Regions from separate parts of the Kocuria sp. CPCC 205235 genome, predicted to be linked through region 1. Evidence: predicted binding sites of a transcription regulator. Region 1 holds the regulator's gene; the other holds the start of a gene.
The links. Region 1 encodes LexA, which represses DNA repair genes until DNA is damaged. Its sites were predicted from a motif close to TCGAACANNTGTTCGA; they were not measured.

Region 1 (14,395 bases):
TGAAACCACACTGTCATCAGAATTACGAATGGATCACACACCTCACGGCGTGGATCTCGGATTTCCGGTCACTGACCCGGAGTCCTACAACCCGGTTTGACGCGGGCGGACACGGGTGGGAGGTACCTCCACTTGCACACTGCCAAATAGTTTAGCGCATGGGCGGCCGTGAGCGCGAACCGTGGAGGTGATGATCGCCTCACCACCCGCACATATTGCTCGGCGCCGCCGCGTTGCCAGACTGATTTAGAGTAGATCCATGACCGATGCACCGCGCAACGAGCGCTTCGAATTCGACGACAACACCCAGGGCCACGGCGCACACGGCGCCCCCGACGAGACCGTCGAGGCGGTCAACGAGCAGATGCGCGACATCGCGGAAGTTCCCGCCGTCGAGGTCATTACTACGGCCGCCGTTCACCTCATGAGTGCCGCGGCCGTGAAGTGCGGCCTGGCCGCTGGTGACGACGCCGAGGAACTCAAGGACCTCGATGAGGCCCGCAAACTCATTACCGCACTGGCGGGTTATGTCACCGCCGCCGCCCCGGAGATCGGCTCGCAGCACGCGGCTCCCCTGCGTGACGGTTTGAAGTCCCTGCAGTTAGCTTTCCGTGAGGCATCCCCGTTCCCGGACGCCCCCGGCGCCGGCCCCGGTGAAAAGTTCACCGGCCCGGTGTTCGGCTAAGCGGTCAGGCGAAGCCCCAAGGAATCCACGTTCGCGGCCATGATCGGCTCGGTGACCAGCTTCTGCTGGTACTGGCCGATCGTGGCCTGAACCATTTCTTGGGTCAGTCCTGGAGTCAGTTGCAACACGATCACGAGTTCGGGACCCGTGGCGCCGCCGTTCAGCAGTGCCCCGTCCGATCGCTTCCCATTGATTCCGGGGCCCGGCTCGGTGCGTGCGGAGACAATGTGCTCCATGTCCAGGGCGGCACGCAGAACGGCGTCGTCCACGGAGAAATCCAGGTACGACGGCGTCCAGGCCGTAGCTTTCGCCACGCACCACATCGCCGGACGACGCACCACGAAGGCCGGGTCAGAACCCGGATTCACGACCAGTAGATCTGATCCGTCCTGAACCGCGGACAGCGCTGCCTTGCGGATATCCACCGCAACGGGTCGCGCCTCGGAGTTCCACGCGGACAGCTCATTCACAGCGGTGAACACCGGCAGGGCCTTGCGGCCGTCGGCGGTGCGCAGACTCACCAGGGCCATGTCAGCTTCCTTATCGGACACCAAACCGTGTTCAGTGATCTCAGAATGGGTGACCTCGGCCACGATCGGCACGAAGACCCTGATACCGGGCAGTGCCGCAACGACATCCGTTTCGGAGGCGCGCCCTTCTCGCCACGCCGCCAAGGCGGCGGAAATCCCGGGTGCCGCGGCGCCGTCGTCGTCGGGGAAGAGGTGCGTGTGACTGGTGCCCTCCCCCAGGTTGCGACCCTCCCACGCCTGGCCGCCGGTGTCCTCGCTACCGCCGGCCGAGCGTAGTTGCGCCGCGATGTGCGCGGGCAACGATCGAGAGTCGGAGCTATCAGGCATTCGGGCGGCCGGCCACGTCGAGGGCCTCGGGCAGCGTGAACTTACCCGCGTAGAGGGCCTTTCCCACGATGGCGCCCTCGACGCCCACGGGCACGAGTTCGCGCAGCGCAGCGATGTCCTCAAGAGAGGACACGCCGCCGGAGGCCACCACGGGCTTGTCGGTGCGACGGGCCACCTCGGCCAGCAAGTCCACGTTGGGGCCCTTGAGCGTGCCGTCCTTGGTCACGTCCGTGACCACGTAACGGGAGCAGCCGTCGGCCTCGAGGCGATCCAGGACCTCCCAGAGATCGCCGCCTTCCTTGGTCCAGCCGCGCGCGGCCAGGGTGGTGCCGCGAACGTCCAGGCCCACGGCGATCACGTCACCGTGCTCGGCAATCACGCGCTGGGTCCACTCGGGATTCTCGAGGGCTGCGGTGCCCAAGTTGATGCGAGCGGGGTTGAGGGACAGAACCCGCTCGAGGGATTCGTTGTCACGGATACCGCCGGACATCTCGATCTTCATCTCGATCCGCTCGGCCACGCGACGCAGCACGTCGATGTTGTCACCGCGACCGAACGCCGCGTCCAGGTCCACCAGGTGCAGCCATTCCGCCCCGGCCTCCTGCCACATGAGTGCGGCGTCCACGGGATCGCCGTACCCGGTTTCGGAACCGGCCTCACCCTGAACGAGACGCACGGCCTGGCCGTCTTGCACGTCCACTGCGGGCAACAATTCCAAACGGGGGGTGGTGTCTTGAGACATGGTTCTCCTTACCGGCGGTGGATACCGCTCAATGACTGCACGAAAGATGCCGCGACCCACGCCGCGGCGGGAACTACACGGACGTGAACCAGGAATACGCGCCGTAAATGATCAGCGCCAAGGCAATGGCCGCCAAGAGCAACACCGACCACAGCGGTTTCTTCTGTTGCTTGAACGAAATGGCACCACCGGCGAAGAACGCCCCCAGCACCATGGTCAGCATGGAGAAGGTCACTTTTCGACCTCCGCGCCCCGCGCCGGCATACGGTCCGCCATGCGGCCGGTGCGCGGCAGCGTGCTGAGCCAATTGCGCAACAGGGCAATGCCTGCGGCCGAGGACTTCTCCGGGTGGAACTGCGTCGCACTCAGCGCGCCGTTCTCCACCGCCGCAACGAACGGGCCACCGTGCTCGGACCACGTGACGCCCGGTGCCTTCATGCGCTCAATGGTCTGATCGAAATTCCAGTCCTGCACACCGTAGGAGTGCACGAAGTAGAAGCGCTCGTTCTCAATGCCCTTGAAGAGGATCGAATCCTGCGGCGGTTCCACAGTGTTCCAACCCATGTGGGGTACCACGGGTGCGTTCAGGCGCTCCACGGTTCCGGGCCACTGGGCCAAGCCTTCCGAACGTTCACCGTGTTCGACACCCTCATCGAACATGACCTGCAGGCCCACGCAGATGCCCAGAACGGGTCGGCCGCCGCTGAGGCGACGGTCGATGAGTCGGGGAGCCTGAACGGAGCGCAGTCCATCCATGACCGCTGCGAAGGCACCCACGCCGGGGACGACGAGCCCGTCGGCATCCATCACGTCCTGCGGATCGGCGCTGAGCTTCACGCGTGCTCCTGCGGCCTCCAGTGCGCGCACGGCCGAGTGCACATTGCCTGCGCCGTAATCGAGAACGACGACGCACGGGGCCTGTTCGGTCTCGGTCACCTGTTCGTTACCGGGGTTCACAAAGCTCCCTTGGTGGACGGGATGGTGTCAGCCATGCGGGCATCGCGTTCCACGGCCTCGCGCAGTGCGCGGGCCAGTGCCTTGAACTGCGCTTCCACGATGTGGTGCGGGTCCCGACCGCGAATGACATCGATGTGCAGGCACAGCTGGGCGTGGTAGGCGAAGGACTCGAACACGTGGCGAGTCATCGAGCCGGTGAAGTGACCGCCGATCAAGTGGTACTGCTGGCCTTCGGGTTCGCCTGTGTGCACCACGTACGGTCGGCCGGACACGTCCACGACCGCCGAGGCCAACGCCTCGTCCAACGGGACGGTGGCCTGACCGAAGCGACGGATGCCTCGCTTGTCACCGAGCGCCTTCAGGAACGCGTCACCGAGCACGATGGCGGTGTCCTCGACCGTGTGGTGCACGTCGATGTCGGTGTCCCCGTGGGCCTGAACGTTGAGGTCGATCAGGGAGTGCTTGGACAGCGCCGTCAACATGTGGTTGTAGAAGGGCACGGTGGTCTCGATGTTGGACTGACCGGTGCCGTCCAGGTTCAGTTCCACGCGGACAGTGGATTCACTGGTTACGCGTTCCACCACGGCCGTACGAGGTGAGTTGGTTGGGGACATCACGGGGTGTAACTCCTCGAATTCTGCGTGCGCCTGCCGGAAACAGCGGCGCTCTTCAGTCTAATGCGCGGGCCTGCCGGGCCCGCAGGATGACGGGTGGATGACTCCACCCGCGGATTACTTCTGCTGCAGGTAGTTCTCCACTGCGGCCAGGAATGCGGTGGTTTCGTCCTCGGTGCCTGCGGTCACGCGCAGGTGGCCGGCGATTCCGACGTCGCGCACCAGAACGCCCTGATCCAACAGGTTCTGCCACATCTGCTGGGCGTTCTCCATGCCCCCGTAGAACACGAAGTTGGAATCAGATTCGGCCGGTTCCAGACCCAGGCGCTTGAGGTCGTCGACAATTCGGTCGCGCTGCATCTTGATGTCTTCTACGGTGCTCAACAGGACATCGCTGTGTTCGAGCGCCGCAAGGGCGGTCGCCTGGCTGACGGCGGAGAGGTGATAGGGCAACCGGACCAAACGGATGGCATCCGTGACCTCGGGGGCCGCGGCGAAATAGCCCAAACGGGCACCGGCCAGCGCAAAGGCCTTGCTCATGGTGCGGGTGACGATCAAGCGAGGGCGACCCTCGAGCAGTGTGAGCGCTGAAGGAGTGCCGAATCGGGCGAACTCCGCGTAGGCCTCATCCACGATGACCATGGAGTTGGATTCTTCCGCGGCCTCGTACACGGCTTCGACCACGTCCAGGCCAAGCGCAGTGCCGGTTGGATTATTCGGCGAGCACAGAATGACCACATCGGGCTTGTGCTCACGTACTTGCTTCGCGGCGGACTCAGCCGTCAAAGTGAAATCTTCCGCGCGCTGACCCGCGATGAACTTGGTTCCCGTCCCGGAGGCCAGCAAGGGGTACATCGAATAGGTCGGCACGAAGGTGAGGACCGAACGTCCGGGGCCACCAAATGTCTGCAGAATCTGCTGCAGGATCTCGTTGGAACCGTTGGCTGCCCAGAGGTTGTCGGCGGTCAGTCCGTGGTCCAGGTATGCGGCCAATGCCGTGCGAAGTTCCGTGAATTCCCGATCCGGATAGCGATTGAGCTGACCTGCGGCCCGCGAAACACGGTCGGTGATGGCGTCCACCACGGGCTGGGGAACGGGGTGCGTGTTCTCGTTCGTGTTCAAGGCAACCGCAACATCAAGTTGGGGTGCGCCGTACGGGGACATGCCCCGCAGGTTCTCACGGAGGGGCAGGGCTTCTAGGCGATCGAGATTTTGGCTCACTCCCCTAGCTTAAGCGCCGAGCAGGCCTTCACACGATTCAGCGTGCGGGGATCTCCAGCAGCTGACCGGCGGACAGTTCCGAGGATGCCAGTCCGTTGAGCTCCACGATGTCGTCCATGACCTCACGGGTGTCGCGCTGCGGGTCCGCTGCGTAAGCGATCTCCCACAGGGACTGATCGGACTGGACGGTCACGGAGTGGGTTACGGGTTCGCCCACGGGATCGGTATTGGCCTGAACCGTGGAGGGAAGCAGGAAGATGACCGCAACCACCAGCAGTGCGGCGGCACCCGTAATGAGCGGCAGTCCGATGAAGACGAACCGTCCGCGACGGGTCAGGTTGAGCTTGGGCGCGCGAGTGAAGCTTTGGGCGCTGGTGGGCAAGATATGTGTGGTCATGGCAACCTCCTGGTGAACTTTCCGGTGACCGCGGGATGAAGCGGCAGGGTGTTCGAACCCTTTCCCCGGCGTTAGAACACGTTTTCGAATATCTGCGTTAAGTTCTAGCACGGGTGTACGAACCTTGTCGAGAGAAAAATCGAACATGTGTTTGAGTCCTCACTCTTGGCGCACTAGTCTTGAAGCAACGTCCGTACTAGTTGACCGAACGTCACTGACACGCATAAGCGGCAGGATTGAACTCGACGGGTACGGAGTACGTCGCGGTTGACCCCGCGGTCGGAAAACGGTGAAAGGACCCCAACTCGTGAGCACACCTTCCCCCTCCGGTTCGGAGTCCCAGCGACCCCAGCGGCCACTGACCGCGCGTCAGCGAACCATCCTGGGGGCGGTGCAGCGAGCCATCGGTGAGCGCGGTTATCCCCCGTCGATGCGTGAAATCGGCGATATTGTGGGCCTCGCCTCGCTATCGAGCGTGACCCACCAATTGGGCCAGCTCGAGAAGCTTGGCTATATCCGCCGAGACCCTCGGCGCCCTCGGGCCATGGAAGTTCTGCGCCCGCTCTCGGAGGCCGAACTGGCTCGGGAACTGGGCGAGCCAGAACCGGCCGAGCAGTCTCCGAAGGCTTCGGACGGCACACTGCACAACGTCACGCAGTTGCCCACCACCAGCCCGGATGACTCCATGGCTTCGGTGCCCCTGGTCGGACGAATCGCGGCCGGTGGCCCCATTACGGCAGAGCAGTCGGTCGAAGACGTGTTCTCACTTCCGCGCGAGTTCGTCGGTCACGGTGACCTGTTCATGCTCAAGGTGTCCGGTGATTCGATGATCGACGCCGCTATCTGTGACGGTGACTGGGTCGTGGTGCGCCAGCAGAACACCGCGCTCAACGGTGACATCGTGGCGGCCCTGCTCGATGACGAGGCTACGGTCAAGACCTTCCGCCAGCGTGACGGTCACACCTGGCTACTGCCGCAGAACACCCAGTACGAGCCCATCCTGGGCGATCACGCCACGGTGATGGGCAAGGTTGTATCGGTTTTCCGGTCCCTCTGACGGATCCTCCATTAGCCACTCACCATGAAAGAACCGGCCCGTAGGTGAATTCACCTACCGGGCCGGTTTCCGTTCGGGGGTTCACCAAAAGGAAACGGCTCCCAGCGACTGCAGGATCACGTTCCGCCCGTGTCTGAACGTCATCTCCCCATGCTGCTGCGGAACTACTGCGAGCTGCTGAGCCGCTTCAGTGCACCCAGCACCTTGGTCTTGTCCGCGGTGGGCCACAACGGCGGCAGTGACTTGGTCAGGAAGGTTCCGTATCGCGCCGTCGCCAATCGCGAATCGAGCACGGCAACCACACCGCGGTCGTTGCTGGAACGGATCAGGCGTCCCGCACCCTGGGCAAGCTTCACCGCGGCGTGAGTCGCGGACACGGCCATGAAGCCGTTACCACCGGCACGTTCGATGGCCCTGGTCCGGGCGGTCCCCAGTGGATCATCAGGCCGCGGGAACGGAATGCGGTCGATGACCACCAAGCGACACGAATTCCCGGGCACGTCCACGCCCTGCCACAGGCTCATGGTCCCGAAAAGACTGGCGGTGGGGTCGTCCGTGAAGTCCTTCACCAGCGACGGCAGGGACGCCTCCCCCTGGCAGAGGATCTCAGTGTCGATCAGTTCGCGCAGTTTCTCGGTTGCCTCTTCCGCTGCGCGGCGGGACGAGAACAGCCCCAGGGCACCACCGTTGGAGGCCTTGAGCAGTTCGGCCAATTCAGCCAACTGCTCCGAGGACACGCCCCGGCCCGGCTTGGGTAGGTGCCTGGCCACGTACAGGATTCCCTGCTTGGGGTAGTTGAACGGGCTTCCCACGTCCACGCCGCGCCACGGCGGAGCGCCCGCACCCTGCAGACCGAGGGCACCGGCCACGGACGAGAACGATGACCCCACGGCCAACGTGGCAGAAGTCAGCACGACCGTGCGGCCGTCGAAGAGTCCTTCTCGCAGCGCGCCCGCCACGCTGAGCGGAGCGATATTGAGGGTTGCCGGTTCACCGGCATCCGGTGACACGTAGCCGGAGGACTGCTCCCAACGCCCCACACGGGAGATCCACAGGACATCGTGATCCGTGTTGGCCGTGAGCAGGCGATCAGCGGTGTCGAGAATCTCGGACAACCGTGACCGCGCCGCATGACGGCCCGCGTCCTCCGCGTTGGAGTCACCCTTGGTCGCGCTCAATCCGGCACGTGCGGCGTCCTGCACTCCCCGCACGGCGTAGACCTGCTCTTCGGTGAATCCTCGCGGCAGCAGTCCGTTCGGATCGCCGTTGAAAGCTCGGTCGAAGGCATCCGCAGCCTTGTCCAGGTCCTCGTGCGGGGCCGCGGTGTGTTTACGCACGCCGCTCGCCGCCGCGCGTACCGCGGCACCGGACAACGCACCGGTGACGGCCCCCGTGACCCGGTCCTGCAGTTCGTGAGCCTCGTCCACGACCACCACGTCGTGTTCGGGCAGCACGGCCAACCCCTCGAAGGCGTTGATGGCCAGCAGCGCGTGGTTGGTGATCACCACGTCCGCTTCGCCCGCGGCCAACCGTGCTTTCTCGGCAAAGCATTCCTCGATCAGCGGGCATTTGCGCCCGATGCACTCACGAGCGGTCACGGAGACCTGACGCCAGGCTGCATCGGAAACGCCGGGCTGCACGTCGTCCCGGTCCCCGGTCTCTGTGGACTCGACCCATTCGCGCAACCGCTTGACCTGCTGGCCCAACTTACCCACGGCCGTCTCCCCGCCACGAGCGGAACCGGCCGGTTCAGCGAGATTGAACAGAGCGGCGTCGTCATCGGTGGGGTACCCACCGCCGATCTTGTGCAGGCACGCGTAATTGGAGCGGCCCTTGAGCAGGGCCACGTTGGGCCGGTGCTCCAGGTGCTCCTCGACCGCATCCAATACCCGCGGCACGTCGCGACCGGTCACCTGCGACTGCAACGCCAAAGTCGCGGTCGAAATGATCACGGGTTTATCTGCGGTTTGGGCGTGCTCGAACACCGGAACCAGGTAGGCCAGGGATTTACCCGTGCCCGTACCCGCCTGAACCAAGAGGTGTTTGCGGGTGTCCAGGGCCTCGGCTACCTTGGCCGCCATGAACCGCTGCCCGTCGCGCCTCTGCCCGCCCATGGCGGTCACGGCGGCGTCGAGGAGCTCGAGCGAATCCTTGGCTCCGGGCAGGGTTTCGGGCCGAAGGTCCGAAATGTCCCGCCCGGTCTCGTCAATGAACGGGTCTGCCATACCTATGCGGTGTCCGCGCCGTTTTCGTCCGGCTGCGCATCTTCCGCCGACGCCGCTCCAAGCCGGTACTCCTCGAGTTCCGCCACGAGGCTTCCCCGGACGCGCACGCGCAAGCGCGTGCCGTCCTCGGTGTGCTCCGTGCTCAGAATCTCGGCGTCCTGGGCATGTAGTCGCGAGACGACTTCACCGTGGACATAGGGAATCAGCAGGTCCAGCTCGTGATCCGGGCGCGGGATCGCCCGAGAGATCAGCTGCTTGAGTTCTTCGATGCCCTCACCCGTGCGAGCCGAGACGGCAACCGAAGGGCTCTCATGGTTGAGGAGACGACCCAGCACCACGGGATCTGCGACATCTGCCTTGTTGAGCGCCACTAATTCCGGGATGTCGGTCGCCCCCACGTCCGTGAGAACATCGCGGACGGCCTTGAGTTGACCCTCGGGGTCCGGGTGAGAGGCATCCACCACGTGGACGATCACGTCCGCGTCCGCCACTTCTTCCAGCGTGGAGCGGAAGGCTTCGACCAACTGAGTGGGCAGCGAACGCACAAAACCCACGGTGTCCGAGAGCGTGTAGCCGATACCGTCCGGGGTTTCCGCCTTGCGCACGGTGGGATCCAGCGTGGCGAACAGCGCGTTCTCCACGAGCACACCGGCGTCCGTGAGGCGGTTGAGCAGCGACGACTTCCCGGCGTTGGTGTAGCCGGCAATGGCCACGGACGGCACCGAGAAACGTTTGCGGTTGAGCCGCTTGGTTTCACGGGCCGGCTTCATTGCTTCGATCTCGCGGCGCAGTTTAGCCATGCGCTGGCGGATCCTGCGTCGGTCGAGTTCGATCTTGGTTTCACCGGGGCCACGCGAGCCAATGCCTTCACCGGCAGCGGCACGGCCACCGGCTTGGCGGGACAGCGACTCACCCCAACCACGGAGGCGAGGGAGCATGTATTCCAGCTGTGCCAGTTCGACCTGCGCCTTGCCCTCTTTGGACTTGGCGTGTTGGGCGAAGATATCCAGGATCAGACCGGTGCGGTCGATGACCTTGACCTTGACCACGTCTTCCAGGGCACGACGCTGGGACGGCGCGAGTTCGGCATCGACGACCACGGTGTCCGCCCCGGTTGCCGCGACCACGTCCCGGAGTTCCATGGCCTTGCCCGAGCCCAGGTAGGTTCCAGGATCCGGGTTCACACGGCGCTGGAGCATTCCGTCCATGACCTCGGAACCGGCGGTCTCTGCGAGCGCGGCGAGTTCCCGGAGTGAATTCTCCGCGTCAGCCAGGGTTCCGGCGGACCACAGGCCGGCGAGCACCACGCGTTCCAGGCGGAGCTGACGGTATTCGACCTCGGTGACGTCTTCGAGTTCGGTGGAGAGACCGGCGACACGGCGCAGTGCATGACGTTCGGCAAGGTCTTGTTGCTCGCCGTCGGCGTCGGAGAACTGCGGATCCTCGTCGAGAAGTTCGCGCGCGCGGCCCAGGGGGTCGCGGCGCTGTTCGGTGGCATCCTGAGCGCCGTCGCGGAAAATGGTGGGTTCCTTCTGCGCGTGGGCGCGAGCCAGAACCCTGGCGACGACGTCTTCGAGATCGGCGCCCGAGGGTTCCCCCGGTGTCACCGACGCGCGGTGCTGGGAGTCTTCGGGGCGGTGAGATTCAGTCATAATTCCTTGATCTGCAAGCTGCTGGTAATTCGTTCAGTCTATCGCTGCACCCCGACACGGAGCGCTGAGCGATAGCATGTGGAGCCATGGCCCCAGAACCGCACAGTGCGCATTACTTTGTGACCGATCCGTCCCTGCCGGAGAAGCCCCGGCAGATTTCAGTGGACCTGCGTGGTCGCGAAGTGCGAGTTCAGACCGCCGCCGGAGTGTTCTCCCCCGGTGATCTGGACAAGGGAACCGCCGCACTCTTGCGCAACGTTCCCGATCCGACCGGCCGTCATTTCTTGGATATTGGTTGTGGCTGGGGTCCGTTGACCCTGGCCATGGGATTGGCCGATCCGGAGGCCACGGTAACGGCGGTCGATGTCAATGACCGCAGTCTTGACCTCACCCGCCGAAACGCCGAGGCTCACGGACTGTCCCACGTGGAGACCTTCCGCCCCGAGGACGTTCCCCAGGATCGCCAGTTCGACACCGTGTGGTCCAACCCGCCCATTCGCGTGGGCAAGGAAGCACTGCACGAGATTCTGCTGACGTGGCTGCCCCGACTGGCACCGGGCGGCACCGCCTGGTTGGTGGTTCAGAAGAACCTGGGCGGAGATTCACTGCAGCGCTGGCTCGGCACGGTCCTGGACGCCGAGGAGTTCACGATCGAACGCGCTGCCACGGACAAGGGCTTCCGGATCCTCACGGTAGAACGCGCGCGATAGCGCGGGCATTCCCGGCCATAGTCCCGCAGCTCGGGACCGGCCTCGAGAGCCGGCACAGATCTTTGCGACCTAGGACCGACGCGGTGAGCCGGGCCCAGTCCGACATCCCGGGGCCTCCGGATGGTGGAGCCCGTTATGCAAGGACGGCTCGGGCCACCACGCGAGTCGGTCCAGCCAGCACCACGTGCTCGGTGCCGTCGGTTGCGGGCACGAAGGTCACGGACAGCACTCCGCCCGGGACTTCCACCAACCAGCGGTCCGGTGCATCCGCGCCGCCCCAGAAGCGGGTTGCCGCCGCGGCCGCGCACGCGCCGGTGCCGCACGAATAGGTCTCCCCCACACCGCGCTCGAACACGCGCATGTGAATGCGGCCGACCTCGGTGTCGTCGTGATCAACGGGCACCACGAACTCGACGTTCGTGCCGTCCTCGGGTTCCGGCGAGACCGATGGCGCTCGGCGAAGGTCCAACTGATCCAGCTTGTCTTCCTCGGACAGGGCCACCACGGTGTGCGGGTTGCCCATGCTGATGGATAACCCCGGGCGGGGGACGCTCAAACCGTCGGTCGTGACCACGGCATCCGAGCCCTTTTCACGGGCGTCCTCACCGGCGATGAAGCTCCACGGCCCCATGTCCACGGCGTAACCGCCTTCGGTGCGGGCCACGGATCGCACACCCGCGCGGGTGCCGATGCGCAGCTGCGATCCCTGGGGAAGCTCCACGAGACCTTCCCGAACCATGTGGTCCACGAAAACGCGCACACCGTTGCCGCACATTTGCGCGATGGAACCATCAGCGTTGCGGTAATCCATGAACCACTCGACCGAGGGATCCTGCTCCGTGAGTTTCCGGCCCTCGGGCAGCTCACTCGCACGAACCACGCGAATCACGCCGTCCGCGCCAAGACCCATATGACGATCGCACACGGCCACCACGGTGTCCGCGGACAGCGGGATCTCACCGTGTTCATCCGTGAACACCACAAAGTCGTTGCCGGTTCCGTGGGCCTTTACCACTTCATGGTTCACCAATTCACGCCAGTCCACGGTCTTCACTCCCCGATCCACAGTTTCAGTCACGGCCGCCAGTTTACGCGGCCTCAATCATCCTCACGGCATCACATGCAAGTGCGTCCACGCCGCCGGGATGTCCCGCGTCGAGCCAGTGCACCCGCGGGTCCGCGTGGAACCACGTGCGTTGCCTCTTGGTGAAGCGACGGGTGGCCACCACGGTGTCCTCCCGGGCATCTTCCAAGGTCCGCTCCCCGGCCAGCACATCCAGGAGTTGGGGATAGCCCAGGGCCTTACCCGCCGTGGGGCTCTCGCGCAGACCCCGCCTCTCGAGCGAGCGCACCTCATCCAGCCATCCCGCGTCCAACATCCCGTCGATGCGTTGAGCGAGGCGTTCGTTGAGAACTTCACGGTCCATGTCCAGACCGAATTGCACCGTGGGGCGCACGTACTCGCGCTGCGGCATGAACGAGGTGAACGGTCGCCCGGTGACTTCGTAGACCTCCAGCGCCCGTACCAGCCGCCGGTCATCTTTGACGCGCGCTGCGGATTGGGGGTCGACGTCGCTCAGTCGCCTTAGGAGCGCGCCGCGCCCTTGTTCAGCCAATTCGTTCTCCAGGCGGGCCCGAACTGCGGGGTCCGTTCCGGGGAACTCGATGGCGTCCACGGCGGCGCGGACGTAGAGCCCCGAACCGCCGGCGAGGATCGGCACTTTGCCGCGCGCGGCGACGTCGTCGATTGCGGTCCGAGCGTCCGTCTGGAACCGGGCGACCGAGGCTTCCTCGGAAATATCCATGATGTCGAGCAGGTGGTGCGGGATACCGCGCTGCTCGGCGACTGACATCTTGGCGGTACCGATGTCCATGCCCCGATAGAACTGGAGGGCATCACCGTTGATGACCTCGCCATCGAGAGCTTCGGCGAGGGCCAGCGCGAGATCCGATTTACCGGTTCCGGTGGGACCAACCACGGCGATCAGTGGTGGGCCTTCGGGCGGCCATGAGATGGCAGCCACCTAATTGGTGCGCAGGGCAGGCATACCGAGCCCGACGGTGCCGGGCTTACCAGAACCGTCGGTGCCACAGGATTCCGCCTGGGCAGCTTCCCACGCGTCCCCGCCGCGGGAACGGCGCAGTGAATATTCGGTGGAGTCCTTGGGGTCGGCCAGCAAGTGGTAGGCCGCGGCCGCGGTGACCGGAACTGTCACGAAGTCACCCGGGCGCGGGGACTCAGCGCCCTCAGGCACGGAGAAGTGCACGAGCCGCTGGTCCTGCGACCGACCACTCAGGCGGTGGGTGCTCTCCGATTTACGGCCCTGGTGCGCGCTGACCAGGACCTCCACGGTGGAGCCGACCAACTGCTGGTTCAACCGCGCACTGATTCGGTCCTGCAGAGCTGTTAGCCGTTCGAAACGCTCTTGGACGATGTGGTGCGGAACCTGATTCGCCATCTCGCCAGCAGGGGTGCCGGGGCGAATCGAGTACTGGAACGTGAAGGCGGAGGAGAACTCGGAGGCCTCGACCACGTCCATCGTGGCCTGGAAGTCTTCTTCGGTCTCACCGGGGAATCCCACGATGATGTCGGTGGTGATCGCCGCGTTGGGAATCTGTTCACGGACCCGTTCGAGAATCCCCAGAAACTTCTTGGAGCGGTATGAGCGACGCATGTCCTTGAGGATCTGGTCAGAGCCCGACTGCAGCGGCATGTGCAACTGCGGCATCACGTTGGGGGTCTCGGCCATCGCGTCGATCACGTCGTCTGTAAAAGCCGCCGGGTGCGGACTGGTGAAGCGGACACGCTCCAGCCCTTCGATCTCGCCGCAGGCGCGCAGGAGCTTGGCGAACGCACCGCGGTCACCGAACTCCACACCGTAAGAGTTGACGTTCTGACCCAGCAGGGTGACTTCCACAGCGCCGGAATCCACGAGCGCCTGCACCTCGGCCAGGATGTCCCCGGGGCGGCGGTCTTTCTCCTTACCGCGCAGCTGCGGGACGATGCAGAACGTACAGGTGTTGTTGCAGCCCACCGAAATGGAGACCCATCCGGCGTACGCCTGCTCGCGTTTGGTGGGCAGAGTCGAGGGGAAAGTTTCGAGCGACTCGAGGATCTCGACCTCGGCCTGGTGATTATGACGGGCGCGCTCCAGCAACACTGGAAGGGAACCAATGTTGTGGGTACCGAACACGACATCCACCCAGGGGGCCTTTTCCACGATGGTGGAACGGTCTTTCTGAGCAAGGCAGCCGCCCACGGCGATCTGCATGCGCTC
Region 2 (14,395 bases), on a different contig from region 1:
CATGCGTATCTTCTGCACCTACACCGCCATGCTGTCGCTGCGGAAGATCCTGGGCGGCATGACCCACGTGGACACGATCTGAGGAGCCGATCATGAATCAGGAAAAAGCGGGTTCCCTGGACATCGTCCAGCTGTATCCGCGAGACATGAACATCTACGGGGACTGGGGCAACACCCTGACCCTCAAACGCAGGGCCGAGCGCTACGGCTACGAGGTACGGGTGCACGACTACAACCCGGGTGACCCGTGGCCCGACTACGCGGACCTCTTCGTGGGTGGCGGTGGTCAGGACTCGGGCCAGTTCCGAGTGGCCGAGGATCTCGCTCGCGTGGCTCCCAAACTGCACGAGGCTGCGTCGGCGGGTACGCCCATGTTGGTCATCTGCGGGCTCTACCAGTTGTTCGGCCGGGAGTTCCGAACCGGCGGGGGAGAGACCCTGAGGGGCATTGAGATGTTCGATCTGGAAACGGTCGGTGGACCGGAGCGTTTGATCGGCAATATCGTGACGGAGTCCCCGGAATTCGGCACGATCATCGGCTACGAGAACCACTCCGGACTGACCACGCTGGGACCGGACCAGGCAGCGATGGCAACCGTGGTCAGCGGGGCCGGTAACAACGGGGAGGACGGTACCGAGGGCGCGCGCACGCACAACGTGCTGGGCAGTTACCTGCACGGATCGTTGCTGCCCAAGAACCCTGCCGTGGCCGATTTCCTGTTGCGGACCGCGGTGGAAACGCGCGGGGACCGCTTCCCGGAGGCGTCTCTGGACGACACGTATGCGGAACACGCGCGCGGCGTCGCCCAGACGAGACCCCGTTAGCGACGCGGGGCAGCCTTCGAGGCGCCCTGACGAATCGCTAAAATAATTGACAAATCGTAGACCCGGCGCTGTGAGGCCGGGCGCACAGACTTTCTAGGAGGAACTCGATGTCAGGTCACTCCAAATGGGCCACGACCAAGCACAAGAAGGCCGCGATCGACGCCAAGCGCGCCAAAGCTTTCGCCAAGTACATCAAGGGCATTGAGGTTGCCGCCCGCATGGGTGGCGCGGACACCGCCGGTAACCCGGCACTGGACCTGGCCGTGTCCAAGGCCAAGAAGAACTCCGTGCCCAATGACAACATCGATCGTGCGATCAAGCGTGGCGCCGGCCTGACCGGCGAAACCATCGATTACTCGGAGATCCTCTACGAAGCCCGCGGCCCCCAGGGCACCGCGCTGTACATCGAATGTCTGACGGACAACAAGAACCGCGCGGCCTCCGAGGTGCGTGTGGCCGTGACCCGCCACGGCGGCACCATGGCGGACTCCGGTTCCGTGGCCTACCTCTTCGAGCGCAAGGGCGTGGCCGAGGTGACCAAGACCGACGGTCTGACCGAGGATGACGTCCTGATGGCCGTACTCGATGCCGGCGCGGACGAGGTCATCGAGGAGTCCGAGGTCTTCGAGGTCGTCAGTGAGGCCACCGACCTTCCCGAGATCCGTAAGGCGTTGGAGGAGTCCGGACTGGACTACAACAACGACGATCCCCAGTTCCGCCCCACCATGAAGGTGGACCTGGATGCCGAAGGCGCCAAGAAGTTCCTCAAGCTTGCGGACGCCGTCGAAGAACTCGACGACGTACAGAACGTCTACTCGAACGCGAACATCCCCGAATCCGTGCTGGCGGAACTCGAGGACGAGGACTGAGCACTCCGTGGCACACAGTTCTGACGGCGGACCGGCCCCGGGACAGCGCATTCTTGCGGTGGACCCGGGGCTGACCCGTTGTGGCTTCGCGGTCGTGGACATGGCTGCCAATCGCACCGGAACGTTCGTGCACGTGGAGGTCAACGGCACCAAGGCACACGAGGCGCTCGAACACCGTGTGCTGGCCATCATGGACGCGGCCGAGACACTCATGGACCGGTTCTCACCGGACGTCGTGGCGGTAGAGCGCGTGTTCGCCCAGAACAATGCGCCCACTGTGGTGGGAACCGCCCAAGCGACCGGCGTGGTCATTGCGGCGGCCGCGCGGCGGCAGATCCCGGTCGCGTGGCACACCCCGTCCGAGGTCAAGGCCGCGGTCACGGGAGACGGTGGCGCGGACAAGGAGTCCGTCAACCGCATGGTGGTCCGGATCCTGCGGCTGGACGCACCACCGCGCCCCGCCGACGCCGCCGACGCCCTCGCCTTGGCCGTGTGCCACGGCTGGCGCGGCGGCATGGCGGGCATGAACGCGGCGGCAAAGACCTCTACACACTCTGGTTCTCAGCCCTCATCCGTGCGAGCCTCCGGGCTCACTCCCGCGCAGCAGGCGTGGAAACAAGCCGAAGCGGCCTCTCGTCAACCGAAGGCTCCCAGGGCCGCCCGACTGCCGCGCCGCTGAACCTGGCGGTTCCACGGTTGGCGCAGCGCGTTCGAGCGATGACACGGCCCGGTCGACCGTTGCGCGCGGTCCATGGGAGGGTGCGCGCTGTGCGAGTCGGTGTGAGTTGTTAGAGTGATGCCGTGTTGCAGTTCGTATACGTGTTCGAATTTATGGCGGGATCACCCCGCGTGACGGGAGCCGCCCAGTGATTGCATCGGTGACCGGTGAGGTGCGCTTCGTGGGTGCCACCCAGGCGGTGGTCGAAGTCTCGGGATTCGGGATCGAGGTCCAGGCCAGCCCGCATACTCTGGCGGGTCTGCGCACGGGATCCACGGTGCACCTTCACACCGCCTACATTGCCCGCAAGGACGAGGCCCCCTTGCTGTTCGGCTTCGCAGGGGCGGACGAGAAGGAAGTCTTCACCGTGATGCTCGGTGTCTCCGGCGTGGGACCGCGCACCGCGTTGGCCGCGGTCTCCGTGCTCGGACCGGAGGAGACGCGGCGCGCCATTGCCACCGGAGACGACAAGGCCTTCACCGCCGTGCCGGGAATCGGCCCCAAATCCGCCCGTCGCATCGTGCTGGAACTGGCCGACAAGCTCGTGCTTCCGGAACCCAAGGAGAGCCCGGCCACGCAGCCGCAGATGCAGGTGTGGCGCGAACAGGTCATGGACGCGCTCAGGGGTCTGGGATGGAGCGAAAAGGACGCCACCCGTGGCATCGACGACGCCCTGGAGACTCAACCGGAGCTTGCGGATTCCGGCAACGTGGCAGAGGTCCTGCGCGCCGTGTTGTCCTGGCTGGGTACGGCCAAGGGCACGAGTCACGCGCGTAGCCGAGGACGGTCCTGATGGCATTCGAAGAACGCGGTTCTGTGCAGGGGGAGCAACGACTGGTCGGTGCCGAGGGCGATCTGGACGATCAGCAGCTCGAGGCGAGTCTGCGCCCGGCTACCCTCGACGATTTCGTGGGGCAGAAGCGGGTGCGTGCCCAGCTCTCACTCGTCCTGGAAGCCTCCAAACTGCGCGGACGCACCGCGGACCACGTGCTGCTTTCGGGCCCTCCCGGCCTGGGTAAGACCACACTGGCCATGATCATCGCCCAGGAACTGGACGTACCCCTGCGGATCTCGTCCGGTCCTGCGATTCAACACGCGGGTGACCTGGCGGCCATCCTGTCCTCGTTGACCCATGGTGAAGTGCTGTTCCTGGACGAGATCCACCGCATGTCCCGCCCGGCCGAGGAAATGCTCTACATGGCCATGGAGGACTTCCGCGTGGACATCGTGGTCGGCAAGGGTGCCGGTGCCACGTCCATCCCGCTGGACCTACCTCCCTTCACCTTGGTGGGTGCCACCACGCGCGCGGGCCTGTTGCCCGGACCGCTGCGTGATCGCTTCGGCTTCACTGGCCACCTGGAGTTCTACTCGGTTCCCGAGCTCGAACTCGTCCTGCGCCGATCGGCAGGTCTGTTGGACCTGAACATGACGTCCGAGGGGTTCTACGAAGTGGCCTCACGTTCGCGCGGTACTCCACGAATTGCCAACCGACTGTTGCGGCGCGTCCGGGACTGGGCCCTGGTGCACGGGGTGCACAGGATTGATGCCCGCACCGCCGGGGCTGCGCTGGACATGTACGAAGTGGACGTCAGGGGACTGGACCGACTGGACCGCAATGTCCTCTCCGCCCTGGTCACCAAGTTCAACGGGGGCCCCGTTGGGCTTTCCACCTTGGCCATTGCCGTGGGCGAGGAAACCGAGACGGTCGAGACGGTCGCCGAACCATTCCTCGTGCGCGAGGGATTGTTGGGACGCACCCCTCGCGGTCGCATTGCTATGGCCGCGGCGTGGGAGCACCTGGGGCTCAACGTGCCCGATCACGCGGCCTTCAAGGACCCCGCACTGCGGACCGCGTTGGCCACGGATCCGCCCGAAGAAGAGCAGCCCACGGCATTTTGAGCGGGTGCCCCGGGGAGCAAGACCACGGGGGTCCCCGGCCAGGAACGGCCGAGTCAATCAGACGTACGCCAGGGTGCCGCGGTGCCGTTATGGCCCCGGCGTCGCTGTTCAGCGCGTGGCCAGCTACATCCCCTACACTTGAGCGGATCCCTGTGATGACTCCCGCGTGCACTCGTGGCCGCGCTGGTCACCGCAGACGTCAGCATCGTCTACAGAACGGAACTCCGTGATTCTCTCCGCCCAACTTCTTGCACAGGCCCAGCAGTCAGGTGGCGGCGGAACCGCATGGTTCTTGCCCGTCATGCTCGTGGTCATGGTGTTGCTGCTGTGGCTGCCCATGCGCCGACAGAAGAAGGCGCAGGCTCAGATCAAAGCCAAGCAGGCGACCATGGAGCCCGGTACCCGCGTCATGACGAGCTTCGGTCTCTACGGAACCGTCCTGTCGATCGACCGTGATGAGAACAAGGCTGTGCTGGAAGTGGCTCCGGGAACTTCGGTCACCGTGCACACCCAGACCGTGACGACCATCCTCGATGAACCCACCACCGAGAACGCCGCCCAGAATGCGGCTATTGCTCAAGACGGTGCAGTGGACGGAGAGGGCTCCACGGCTGCAGGTGGTGCACGGGAATCTATCCGTGACCGCGAGCACGATCTGCCCGGTGACAATGTCCCCGGTGACACGGCAACCGGTGAGAACCTGCCGGGTGATGATTCCTCGCGCGGAACCTGGCGTGACAACCGCCGCGATAACGACACCAACTAAAGAAGTGCGTGAGACACGGGCCGAGAGCATCGGCCCGTTTCTCATGACCGGACCCGGTGCGGCGAGTTGGCTGGCCGCGCTCACCGTGCGTTGTTGAAGGACAGACATGGCATCAGACAAGGACACCTCGGGCCGTTCGGGCGCCGATGAGTCGAAGACATCCCCCTCGAAAGCGGCGTCCCGTGCGCCTCGTACGGTGCGCTCGGGATCCCAGGCGGCCGTGAGTACGGCCAAGCGCGGACTCGTGGCGCTCGCCGTGCTGACCATCGCCCTGGCGGGCATCCTGATTTACGGTGTCACCACCGATCGGACCGGGTGGGATCCCAAGCTGGCCTTGGATCTAGAGGGCGGCACGCAAATGGTGCTGTCCCCGGAGCTCCAGGAGGCCCAGGACGGTCAGGAGATCACGCAGGAACAGCTGGACCAGGCTGTGGAGATCATCCGCCAGCGCGTGGACGGTACCGGTGTCTCGGAGGCCGAGATCAGCACCCAGTCGGGTTCGAACATCGTGGTGTCCATGCCCGGTGTTCCTTCCTCCGAGACCCGTGATCTGATTCAGACTTCGGCGCAGATGGCGTTCCGCCCCGTGATCACCACCGCTGAGGGCACACCCACGCCCGAGGAACAACGCACCCCGGTCGAAGATATTCCGGAACCGGATGCAGAGCCCACCGACTCCTCGGATCCAAACTGGGTCACCCCGGAACTTGTCAAGGAGTTCGAGTCCCTGGACTGCGCCGCGCAGCGACCCCAGGAAGAGCGCAAGGCACAGGACCCCGAGAAGGCCGTCGTGGCCTGCGATCCGGCCAACAACGCCAAGTACATCCTGGGCCCGCTCGAGATCCCCGGTACGGACATCGACGACGCCTCCTACGGAATGGCGAACAATCAGCAGGGCATGTCCACGGGGCAATACGCCGTGAACCTGCAGTTCAACTCAGAGGGAACCGAGACGTTCAAGGAACTCTCCGAGCGCCTGTACCAGATCGGTCAGGCACAGCAGGGCGACCCCCGGTCCCAGTTCGCCATCCTTTTGGATGGCACCGTGATTTCGGCGCCCTCCATGAACGCCGTGATCAACGACGGCAGCGCCCAGATCACCGGTTCCTTCACGGAGGAGGATGCGCGCTTCCTCTCCGAGCAGCTCAAGTACGGTGCCCTTCCCGTGAGCTTCAGCATCGAGTCCGAGCAGCAGATCTCTGCGACTCTCGGTAGCAACCAGCTGCGCATGGGCATCATCGCGGGCCTGGTGGGGCTGGCGCTGGTGTGCGTGTACTCGATGTTCCAGTACCGCTGGTTGGGTCTAGTGACCATCTCGTCCTTGTTGGTGGCGGGCCTGATCACCTACTTCGCGATCACCCTGCTGGGGTGGAGCGCCAACTATCGCCTGTCACTGGCCGGTGTGGCCGGTCTGATCGTGGCCATCGGCCAGACCGCCGACTCGTTCATCGTGTACTTCGAACGCATCAGGGACGAGATTCGCGCGGGCAGAAGCATCCCCGCCGCGGTGGATCACGGCTGGAAACGCGCACGGCAAACCGTGATCGCCGCCAAGGCCGTGAACCTCCTCGCGGCAGTCGTGCTGTACTTCGTGGCCGTGGGCAACGTGCGAGGATTCGCATTCACCCTGGGCCTGACGGCGATCGCCGACTTGCTCGTGGTCTTCCTGTTCACCCACCCGGTCATGGTGCTGCTGACTCGCACCAAGTACTTCGGCGGGGGTGCCAAGAACTCGGGTCTCGATCCCGAGGCGCTCGACGCCGTGCCGTTCTACCGCGGCGCGGGACGCGTTCGTAGCCCCGAGGGCAGCGACGGACTCACGATCGCCGAGCGGCGTCGTCGTCAGAAGGCCGCCGAAACCCAGGGCGACGGCGCCGCGGACGGAGCAGACGTATCCGGCGGTTCCAGCGCGGTGGACCAGACCGAACAGACCGAGGGGAGCACCCGATGAGCAACCGACTTGCACGCTTCGGTAACGACCTGCACAGCGGTCGTAAGTCCTACCCGTTCGTTGAGAAGCGCCGGTTGTGGCTCTCTTTGACCGTGGCACTCGTAGTGCTGTCCCTGCTGATCCCGGTGGTCAAGGGCGGCTTCAATCTGGGCATTGATTTCACGGGCGGCTCGGAATTCACGGTGTCCGGTATCGAGAACACGGATGTCCAGACCGGCGAGCAGGCCGTGGCGGAATCCTCTGACGCCAGCGGCGTGACCGTGACCAACATTGCGCCCGGCACGGTGCGCGTGCAGACCGAACAGCTCGACGACGACCAGACTCTGGCCGTCAAGGACTCCCTGCAAGAGGCGTACGGCGCCTCGGACGACCAGGTGACCTCGAACTTCGTGGGCCCCACATGGGGGCAGGGAGTGACCCAACAGGCCCTGTGGGGGCTGTTGATCTTCGTCCTGCTGGCCACGGTGCTCATGGCGCTCTACTTCCGCACGTGGAAAATGTCCGTGTCGGCGGTTGCCGCGATGATGGCCACGATCGTGATCACCGCCGGCGTGTATTCGCTGGTTGATTTCGAGGTCACCCCGTCCGCCGTGATCGGCTTCCTGACCGTGCTGTCCTACTCGCTGTACGACTCCGTGGTGGTCTTCGACAAGGTGCGTGAGAACACCAAGGGGTTGTTGAGCGGCGCGGCACCGGAAGAGCGGGCCAAACGGACGTTCTCGGAACAGATCAACCTGGCGGTCAACCAGACCTTGGTCCGTTCGATCAACACCTCCATCGTGGGAATCCTGCCCGTGGGTGCCATTCTGTTCATCGGTGCCTATCTGCTCGGCGCGGGAACGCTGAAGGACCTGTCGTTGTCGCTGTTCGTGGGCATCATCGTGGGTACGATCGCCACCATGTTCGTGGCCGCGCCCCTGTACTCCTGGCTGCGCGGACTCGAACCGGCCGTGCGTGACCAGGAACGCAAGGTTCTGGACGCCCGCCAGACCGACGGCGCTCCGGTGACCGCGGATCCGGTCCAGGCCGGGCCGCGCGAATAACGCGCCGCACCTCCGTTACACTCGCCCCCGTACCGTAAGGTGCGGGGGCGTGCTATTAGACTTGGCTACTTAGCGCACCGGGCGCAGAGATCCCGTCCCGGCCAGCGGTGATCCGTGAGGAGGCTGTGGACCCATGACGACAGAGTCAGACGCTCAGAGTGCAAAGAATTCCGTGCCGCCCAACCCACAGGACCCCCCGGCGCTGCCTGCCAATTCGAGAATCGAGACCGCGGGAACCCATTTTGTGTTGCCCGCCTCCCGTCCGGTCTTCGGACGCGCGGTGTTCCCCGGTCGCAGCGAACGCACCCGCTCGACACTGTCCGTGCTCTCCGGTGAATCGGTGCCCCGATCGCCCGTTCTGGTGCCACTGTTACGCACGGTGAGTGCGACGCACCCTGACGAAGATCTGGACGTCCTGCAACGCGCTTTTGCCGTAGCGGACTCGTACCACGAAGGGCAGAAGCGCAAGTCCGGTGACCCCTACATCACCCACCCGGTGGCCGTGACCACGATTCTCGCGGAGCTGGGCATGACCGGCGCCACCCTTGTCGCTGGGCTCCTGCACGACACCGTGGAGGACACCGACTACTCGCTCGAACAGCTCACTAAGGACTTCGGTGAAGAGGTCGCCACGCTCGTGGACGGAGTGACCAAACTCGACAAGATCCACTACGGCGAGAACGCCCAGGCAGAGACGGTTCGCAAGATGATCGTGGCCATGGCCAAGGACATTCGCGTGCTGGTCATCAAGTTGGCCGACCGGCTGCACAACGCACGCACGTGGCGGTTCGTCTCATCCTCGTCGTCGTCCAAGAAGGCCCGCGAAACCCTTGAGATTTTCGCCCCGTTGGCCCACCGACTGGGTATGAACACCATCAAATGGGAACTCGAGGATCTCTCCTTCTCCGCGCTGTACCCCAAGGTCTACGACGAGATCGTTCGCATGGTGGGGGAGCGCACGCCGGAGCGCGAACGCAACCTAGCCACGATCCGCGGTCTGATCGCGGCGGAGCTGGACAAGTCCGGCATCGACGCCACGATCACCGGTCGGCCCAAGCACTATTACTCGATTTACCAGAAGATGATCGTGCGGGGTAAGGATTTCGACGAGATCCATGATCTGCAAGCCGCGCGCGTGCTCGTGAACTCGGTGCGTGAGTGCTATGCCGCCCTCGGTGTGCTGCACGCGAAGTGGAGCCCGTTGCCGGGCCGCTTCAAGGACTACATCGCGATGCCCAAGTTCAACATGTACCAGTCGCTGCACACCACGGTGATCGGTCCCAACGGGCGGCCGGTGGAGATCCAGATCCGCACCCACGAGATGCACCACCGTGCCGAGTACGGTGTGGCCGCTCACTGGAAGTACAAGAACCAGGTCAACCAGGCCAATTCTGCCACACCCAAGGCCAAGGAAGGCGAGCTCAACTGGCTCAGCTCGTTGGTCTCGTGGCAGGAAGAAGCCAAGGACTCCTCGGACTTCTTGGATTCGTTGCGGTACCAGATCAACACGGCCGAGGTGTACGTCTTTACGCCCAAGGGTGAGGTCATGGCGCTGCCCACCGGGTCCACCCCGGTGGACTTCGCCTACGCCGTGCACACTGAGGTGGGTAACCACACGATCGGCGCCCGGGTCAACGGCAAATTGGTGCCGCTGTCCTCCAAACTCCAGCACGGTGATCGTGTGGAGATCCTGACGTCCAAGTCCGAGTCGGCATCGCCGTCGCAGGACTGGCTCAAGTTCGTGGGTTCGCCGCGGGCGCGCACCAAGATCCGCCAGTGGCATTCGAAGGAACGCCGCGAGGAAGCCATTGAGCGCGGGAAGGACCTGCTCACCAAGGCGCTGCGCAAGCACCACTTGCCGCTGCAGCGCACGGTGACGCACGAGTCTCTCGTATCGGTCGCACAGGACTTCAACCGGTCTGACGTCGCCGCGCTGTACGAGGCGCTCGGAAACGACGCGGTCAACGCTCAGCAGGTCGTCGAGAAGCTCATCGAGCACCACGGTGGCGCGGAGGGCACCGAGGAGGACTTCGCCGAGACCACCAAGGTCACCGCTCCGGCCCGGGCCACGGTGTCCGATTCGGGTGTGGTGGTCCAGGGCATGTCGGACGTGTACGTGAAACTGGCACGTTGCTGCACCCCGGTTCCGCCGGACGAGATCGTGGGCTTCGTGACCCGTGGTGCCGGCATTTCCGTGCACCGCAAGGACTGCAACAACATGAAGTCCCTGCTGTCCTCAGATGATCCGCGGGTCAAGGAAGTCAGTTGGGCGCCCACGCAGTCCTCGCTGTTCCTCGTGGAGATCCAGGTGGAGGCCCTCGACCGACACTCCCTGTTGCTCGATGTGACCCGCGTACTGTCCGAGAACCACGTGAACATCCTGTCCGCGCAGGTGCACACCTCGCGGTCACGATTGGCGATCTCCCGTTTCGCCTTCGAAATGGGAGACACCCGCTACCTGGACCACGTGCTTAACCAGGTCCGCCGGATCGATGGCGTGTACGACGTCTACCGCACCTCGGGTCAACGTCCGGTGGCTTCGTAACCGCGTTCCACGGCTCGGCCCACTTTCCGCACCCTGGCCAGAGCCTGGCGGCGGCCCGGTTTCTTGCCGACGGCCTCGAGTGCGGCCAGGACCAATTCGGGTGGGCAGTGCAGGTGCGGGGAGGCCATGAGCCAGTGCAGGGCCCCGGTGCCCTCGGAACCGGGCACGTGAAGCGCCACATCAACCGCGGTGCGCAGCGGACTGGTCACCGCCAGATCCTCGTGAACGACCCGGTCGAAGGGATTGAACGCGGTCTGATGCAGGCTGAACCCGCGGGGGAGTGTCGTGGTGGTTCGCGCGTCCTTGGCGACGAGGATGGGCAGGGGTTCAGGTACTTCCGCGCAATCGTAGAACCATGCGGCGCCGAGCCGTCCGAGCACCCCGCGACGTTGCAAATGGGCGGGAATCACCGCGCGTAGGACATGCAACTTGCTGACTCGAGTGAGCGCAGTTCCCACGGGTACGTGGGCGTCGAGCAGGATTCGGTTGAGAATCCCGTCCGAAACCATCGCGGAGAGCTCAGGACCGCTGAACGGGTGCCCGGGTCGCAAGACCGGTGTCAGCTTCGCACCGCTTCGGGGCGGTAGCGAGTGAACGGAGTCGGTGGGTTGCGGCTGCGGCGGTGTCATGACCCCATCTGAACCGATGCCGGCGGGAAAGAAAACGGGGACCGCCCCGGTTGTGGACAACCGGAACGGTCCCCGTTCGCTGTGCAGTGCGCTCAGCTCACATCAGTTCAACTCTGAAGCCGAAGCCTGCAGCGTGGCCAACCACTGCTCGCTCGTGGCCAGATCCTTCTCGAGGGTGGCGGCCTTCTTCTCGTTGCCGGAGGCACGGGCGGCCTCGATGGCGGTCTTCTGATCCGCAATCTTGTTCTCGAGCTGGGTCAACATGGAGTTGGAGCGTGCCTTGGTCTCGGGATCCGTGCGGCGCCACTGGTCGTCCTCGGCCTTCTTGACGGCGTCCTCGACGGCGCGCAGTTCGTTCTCCACGCGACGCATGTGGGCACGCGGGACCTTACCGGCTTCCTCCCAACGAGCCTGTACGGCTGCGAGCTCTTTCTTCGCCTGATCCAAATTCTTGACGGGAAGGATCTTCTTGGCCTCTGCGAGCAGCTCCTCCTTGACCACCAGGTTCGCCTCGAACTCCTGATCGATCTGTTCATTGGCGGCCTTGCGGGCGTCGAAGAACACATCCTGGGCCGCGCGGAACCGCGACCACAGGGCGTCGTCGTCCTTGCGGGACGCCCGGGGCGAGGCCTTCCAACGATCCATGAGGTCGCGGTACTTGGAGGCGGTGGGGCCCCAATCTGTCGAATTCGACAGGGACTCGGCCTCAGCGATCAGCGCTTCCTTGGCCCGCTTTGCCTTGGCGTTGGTCTCGTCCAGCTTGGAGAAGAACGCCTTGCGGTGCCGGTCGAACGTTGTGCGGGCCTTGCGGAAGCGCTTCCACAGGGATTCCTCATCAGACTTGGACAGCCGCACGCCCGAACGCTGGTGCGCCTTCCACTGATCGAAGAGTTCGCCCATGCGCTCCGACGAGTGCTTCCACTGGGTCTTCTCAGGGTCCTGACCGGCAACCTTTTCCGCGGCCTCCACGATGGCCGTGCGGTGAGCCAGCTGCTCGGCCTTGGCCTTCTGCTGCTCTTCCTTTTCACGGGTCTCGGCCTCGCCAATGGCGACATCTAGGGCATCGAGTCGCGTGGAAAGTCCGGCCAGATCGCCCACCATTCCGCGGGCGGCGACCTGCTCACGCACGTGTTCCACCGTTTTGCGCATGTCCGTGGTCGGAGCCTTGGCCGCGAGACGCTGCTCGAGCAGGTCAACCTGGGCCTCGGCATCGTCGAACTTGCGCGCGAAGTAGGCGATCGCCTCGTCCTCGGTCGCGTTCGGGAACTGGCCGCACTCGTGTTCCTCACCGTCCACGGTCACGTACACAGTGCCGTTCTCGTCCGCGCGGCCGTGCTGCTTGGCACGCGCCACGGATTCCGGAGTGGCCAGGGCGGGCTTGGCCGCTTCCTGGGCCGGCGCGGTCTGGGTCGGCGCTGACTGGGCCGGCTGAGCGGGAGCGACCACGGGTGCCGACGGCGCCGGGCCGGCAGGCGCGGGCACGGCACCCTCGGTGGCCTGGGGGACGACGTTCGCGGGCGTTGCAGGGGTGGCGGGTTTCGACGGCGCTGCAGCGGGCGGCGTCGGCGTGGGTGCTGCGGCCGGGGCAGCAGGCTTGGCAGGTTTCGCCGGGGGAGTTGGCACGGGGGCCGACTCGGGGGTCTGGGGCCGGTCGTCGGATTCAGGACGTTCTGTCACCGCTATAACTCTCTCTCCACGTCCACGACCGCGCTACGAGCCCCACAAAAGCGGGCATTCGTCACACGACGCGTGGAATCGGTCATCGATACGGCCATCCTATCGACCGCGGCGTCCTAGAATGGCAGCACACACCACGACGCCGCTCGGGGCCTTTCTATGACCAGGTCCAGGATCGCGCGCCGGGACCCCGCATTCGCACCAAGGAGAACTCACCCATGGCCCGCACCACCTCCCTGTCCGGTTTCCCCGAATGGCTTCCGGAAGAGCGGATCGTGGAGCAACACGTCCTGGACGAACTGCGGCGCACCTTTGAGCTCCACGGCTTCTCGTCCATCGAGACCCGTGCCGTAGAGACGGTCGAACAATTGCTGCGCAAGGGCGAGATCGACAAAGAGGTCTACGGCGTGTCCCGGCTGCAGCAGGACGAGGACGAGAAGTCGCCCAAGGAGGGCGCGCTCGCACTGCACTTCGACCTCACGGTTCCGTTCGCCCGCTACGTGGTGGAGAACAACGGCTACCTGACGTTCCCGTTCCGCCGTTACCAGATCCAGAAGGTGTGGCGCGGTGAGCGTCCGCAGGAGGGTCGCGCCCGCGAGTTCACCCAGGCCGATATCGACGTGGTGGGTGACGGCACCCTGGCCTTCCGCTACGACGTGGAACTGGCCCTGGTCATGATCGAAGCACTGTCACGGCTGCCCATCCCGCCGTTCGTGCTGCGCGTGAACAACCGCAAGCTCGCCGAGGGGTTCTACCGCGGCATCGGCCTGGACGACGCCCCCGCCGTGCTGCGCGAGATCGACAAGCTCGAGAAGATCGGCCGTGACGCCGTGATCGCCAATCTGCAGGCGAACGTGGGAGCAACCGCCGAGCAGGCGGCGTCGGCCCTGGATCTTGCGAGCATCCGCACCGAGGACACGTCCTTCGTGAAGCAGGTGCGCGCACTGGGCGTGAGCAACGACCTGCTCGAGGAGGGCTTGACCGAGCTCGCGGAGGTCGTGGGCGAGGCCGCCCGTCGCGCTCCCGGCAAGGTCAACGCGGACCTCTCCATCGCCCGAGGCCTCGATTACTACACCGGCACCGTGTACGAAACCGTGCTCGTGGGCCACGAACAACTGGGCTCGGTGTGCTCGGGCGGGCGCTACGAATCTCTGGCGACCACGGGCAAGAAGAACTTCCCGGGTGTGGGTCTCTCCATCGGCGTGACCCGCCTGGTCACCCGCATTCTGTCCCAGAACATGGCCAAGGCCTCGCGCGCCGTGCCCTCCGCCGTGCTCGTGGCCCTCAACGACGACGAGTCCTGGTCCGCCGCCCAGGACGTGGCCGGGCAACTGCGTGCCCGTGGCATCGCGACCGAAGTGGCGGCGTCGCCCCAGAAGTTCGGCAAGCAGATCCGCTACGCCGAACGCCGCGGCATTCCGTTCGTGTGGTTCTCGACCGTTCAGGAGGACGGCACCGTGACCCACGAGGTCAA

Region 2: ruvA (Holliday junction branch migration protein RuvA) is a predicted target of LexA. The motif match lies at 2,505-2,520, and genes of this name have one in related genera.

The regions. Positions count from the first base shown of each region.
Region 1 covers NZ_JAVKPR010000003.1:27,356-41,750, forward strand. The annotation lists gene RF638_RS03000 (DUF1844 domain-containing protein) at 260-685, shown strand; gene RF638_RS03005 (SseB family protein) at 682-1,542, opposite strand; gene priA (bifunctional 1-(5-phosphoribosyl)-5-((5-phosphoribosylamino)methylideneamino)imidazole-4-carboxamide isomerase/phosphoribosylanthranilate isomerase PriA) at 1,535-2,284, opposite strand; gene RF638_RS03015 (hypothetical protein) at 2,358-2,519, opposite strand; gene hisH (imidazole glycerol phosphate synthase subunit HisH) at 2,516-3,241, opposite strand; gene hisB (imidazoleglycerol-phosphate dehydratase HisB) at 3,238-3,855, opposite strand; gene RF638_RS03030 (histidinol-phosphate transaminase) at 3,973-5,076, opposite strand; gene RF638_RS03035 (LysM peptidoglycan-binding domain-containing protein) at 5,114-5,473, opposite strand; gene lexA (transcriptional repressor LexA) at 5,781-6,530, shown strand; gene RF638_RS03045 (ATP-dependent DNA helicase) at 6,695-8,755, opposite strand; gene hflX (GTPase HflX) at 8,758-10,407, opposite strand; gene RF638_RS03055 (class I SAM-dependent methyltransferase) at 10,494-11,117, shown strand; gene dapF (diaminopimelate epimerase) at 11,251-12,144, opposite strand; gene miaA (tRNA (adenosine(37)-N6)-dimethylallyltransferase MiaA) at 12,206-13,141, opposite strand; gene miaB (tRNA (N6-isopentenyl adenosine(37)-C2)-methylthiotransferase MiaB) at 13,142-14,395, opposite strand, start outside.
Region 2 covers NZ_JAVKPR010000018.1:6,879-21,273, reverse strand. The annotation lists gene RF638_RS12025 (Mur ligase family protein) at 1-82, shown strand, start outside; gene RF638_RS12020 (type 1 glutamine amidotransferase) at 93-824, shown strand; gene RF638_RS12015 (YebC/PmpR family DNA-binding transcriptional regulator) at 932-1,693, shown strand; gene ruvC (crossover junction endodeoxyribonuclease RuvC) at 1,701-2,372, shown strand; gene ruvA (Holliday junction branch migration protein RuvA) at 2,560-3,204, shown strand; gene ruvB (Holliday junction branch migration DNA helicase RuvB) at 3,204-4,310, shown strand; gene yajC (preprotein translocase subunit YajC) at 4,537-5,076, shown strand; gene secD (protein translocase subunit SecD) at 5,183-7,027, shown strand; gene secF (protein translocase subunit SecF) at 7,024-8,070, shown strand; gene RF638_RS11980 (bifunctional (p)ppGpp synthetase/guanosine-3',5'-bis(diphosphate) 3'-pyrophosphohydrolase) at 8,204-10,615, shown strand; gene RF638_RS11975 (hypothetical protein) at 10,594-11,244, opposite strand; gene RF638_RS11970 (DUF349 domain-containing protein) at 11,347-12,921, opposite strand; gene hisS (histidine--tRNA ligase) at 13,140-14,395, shown strand, end outside.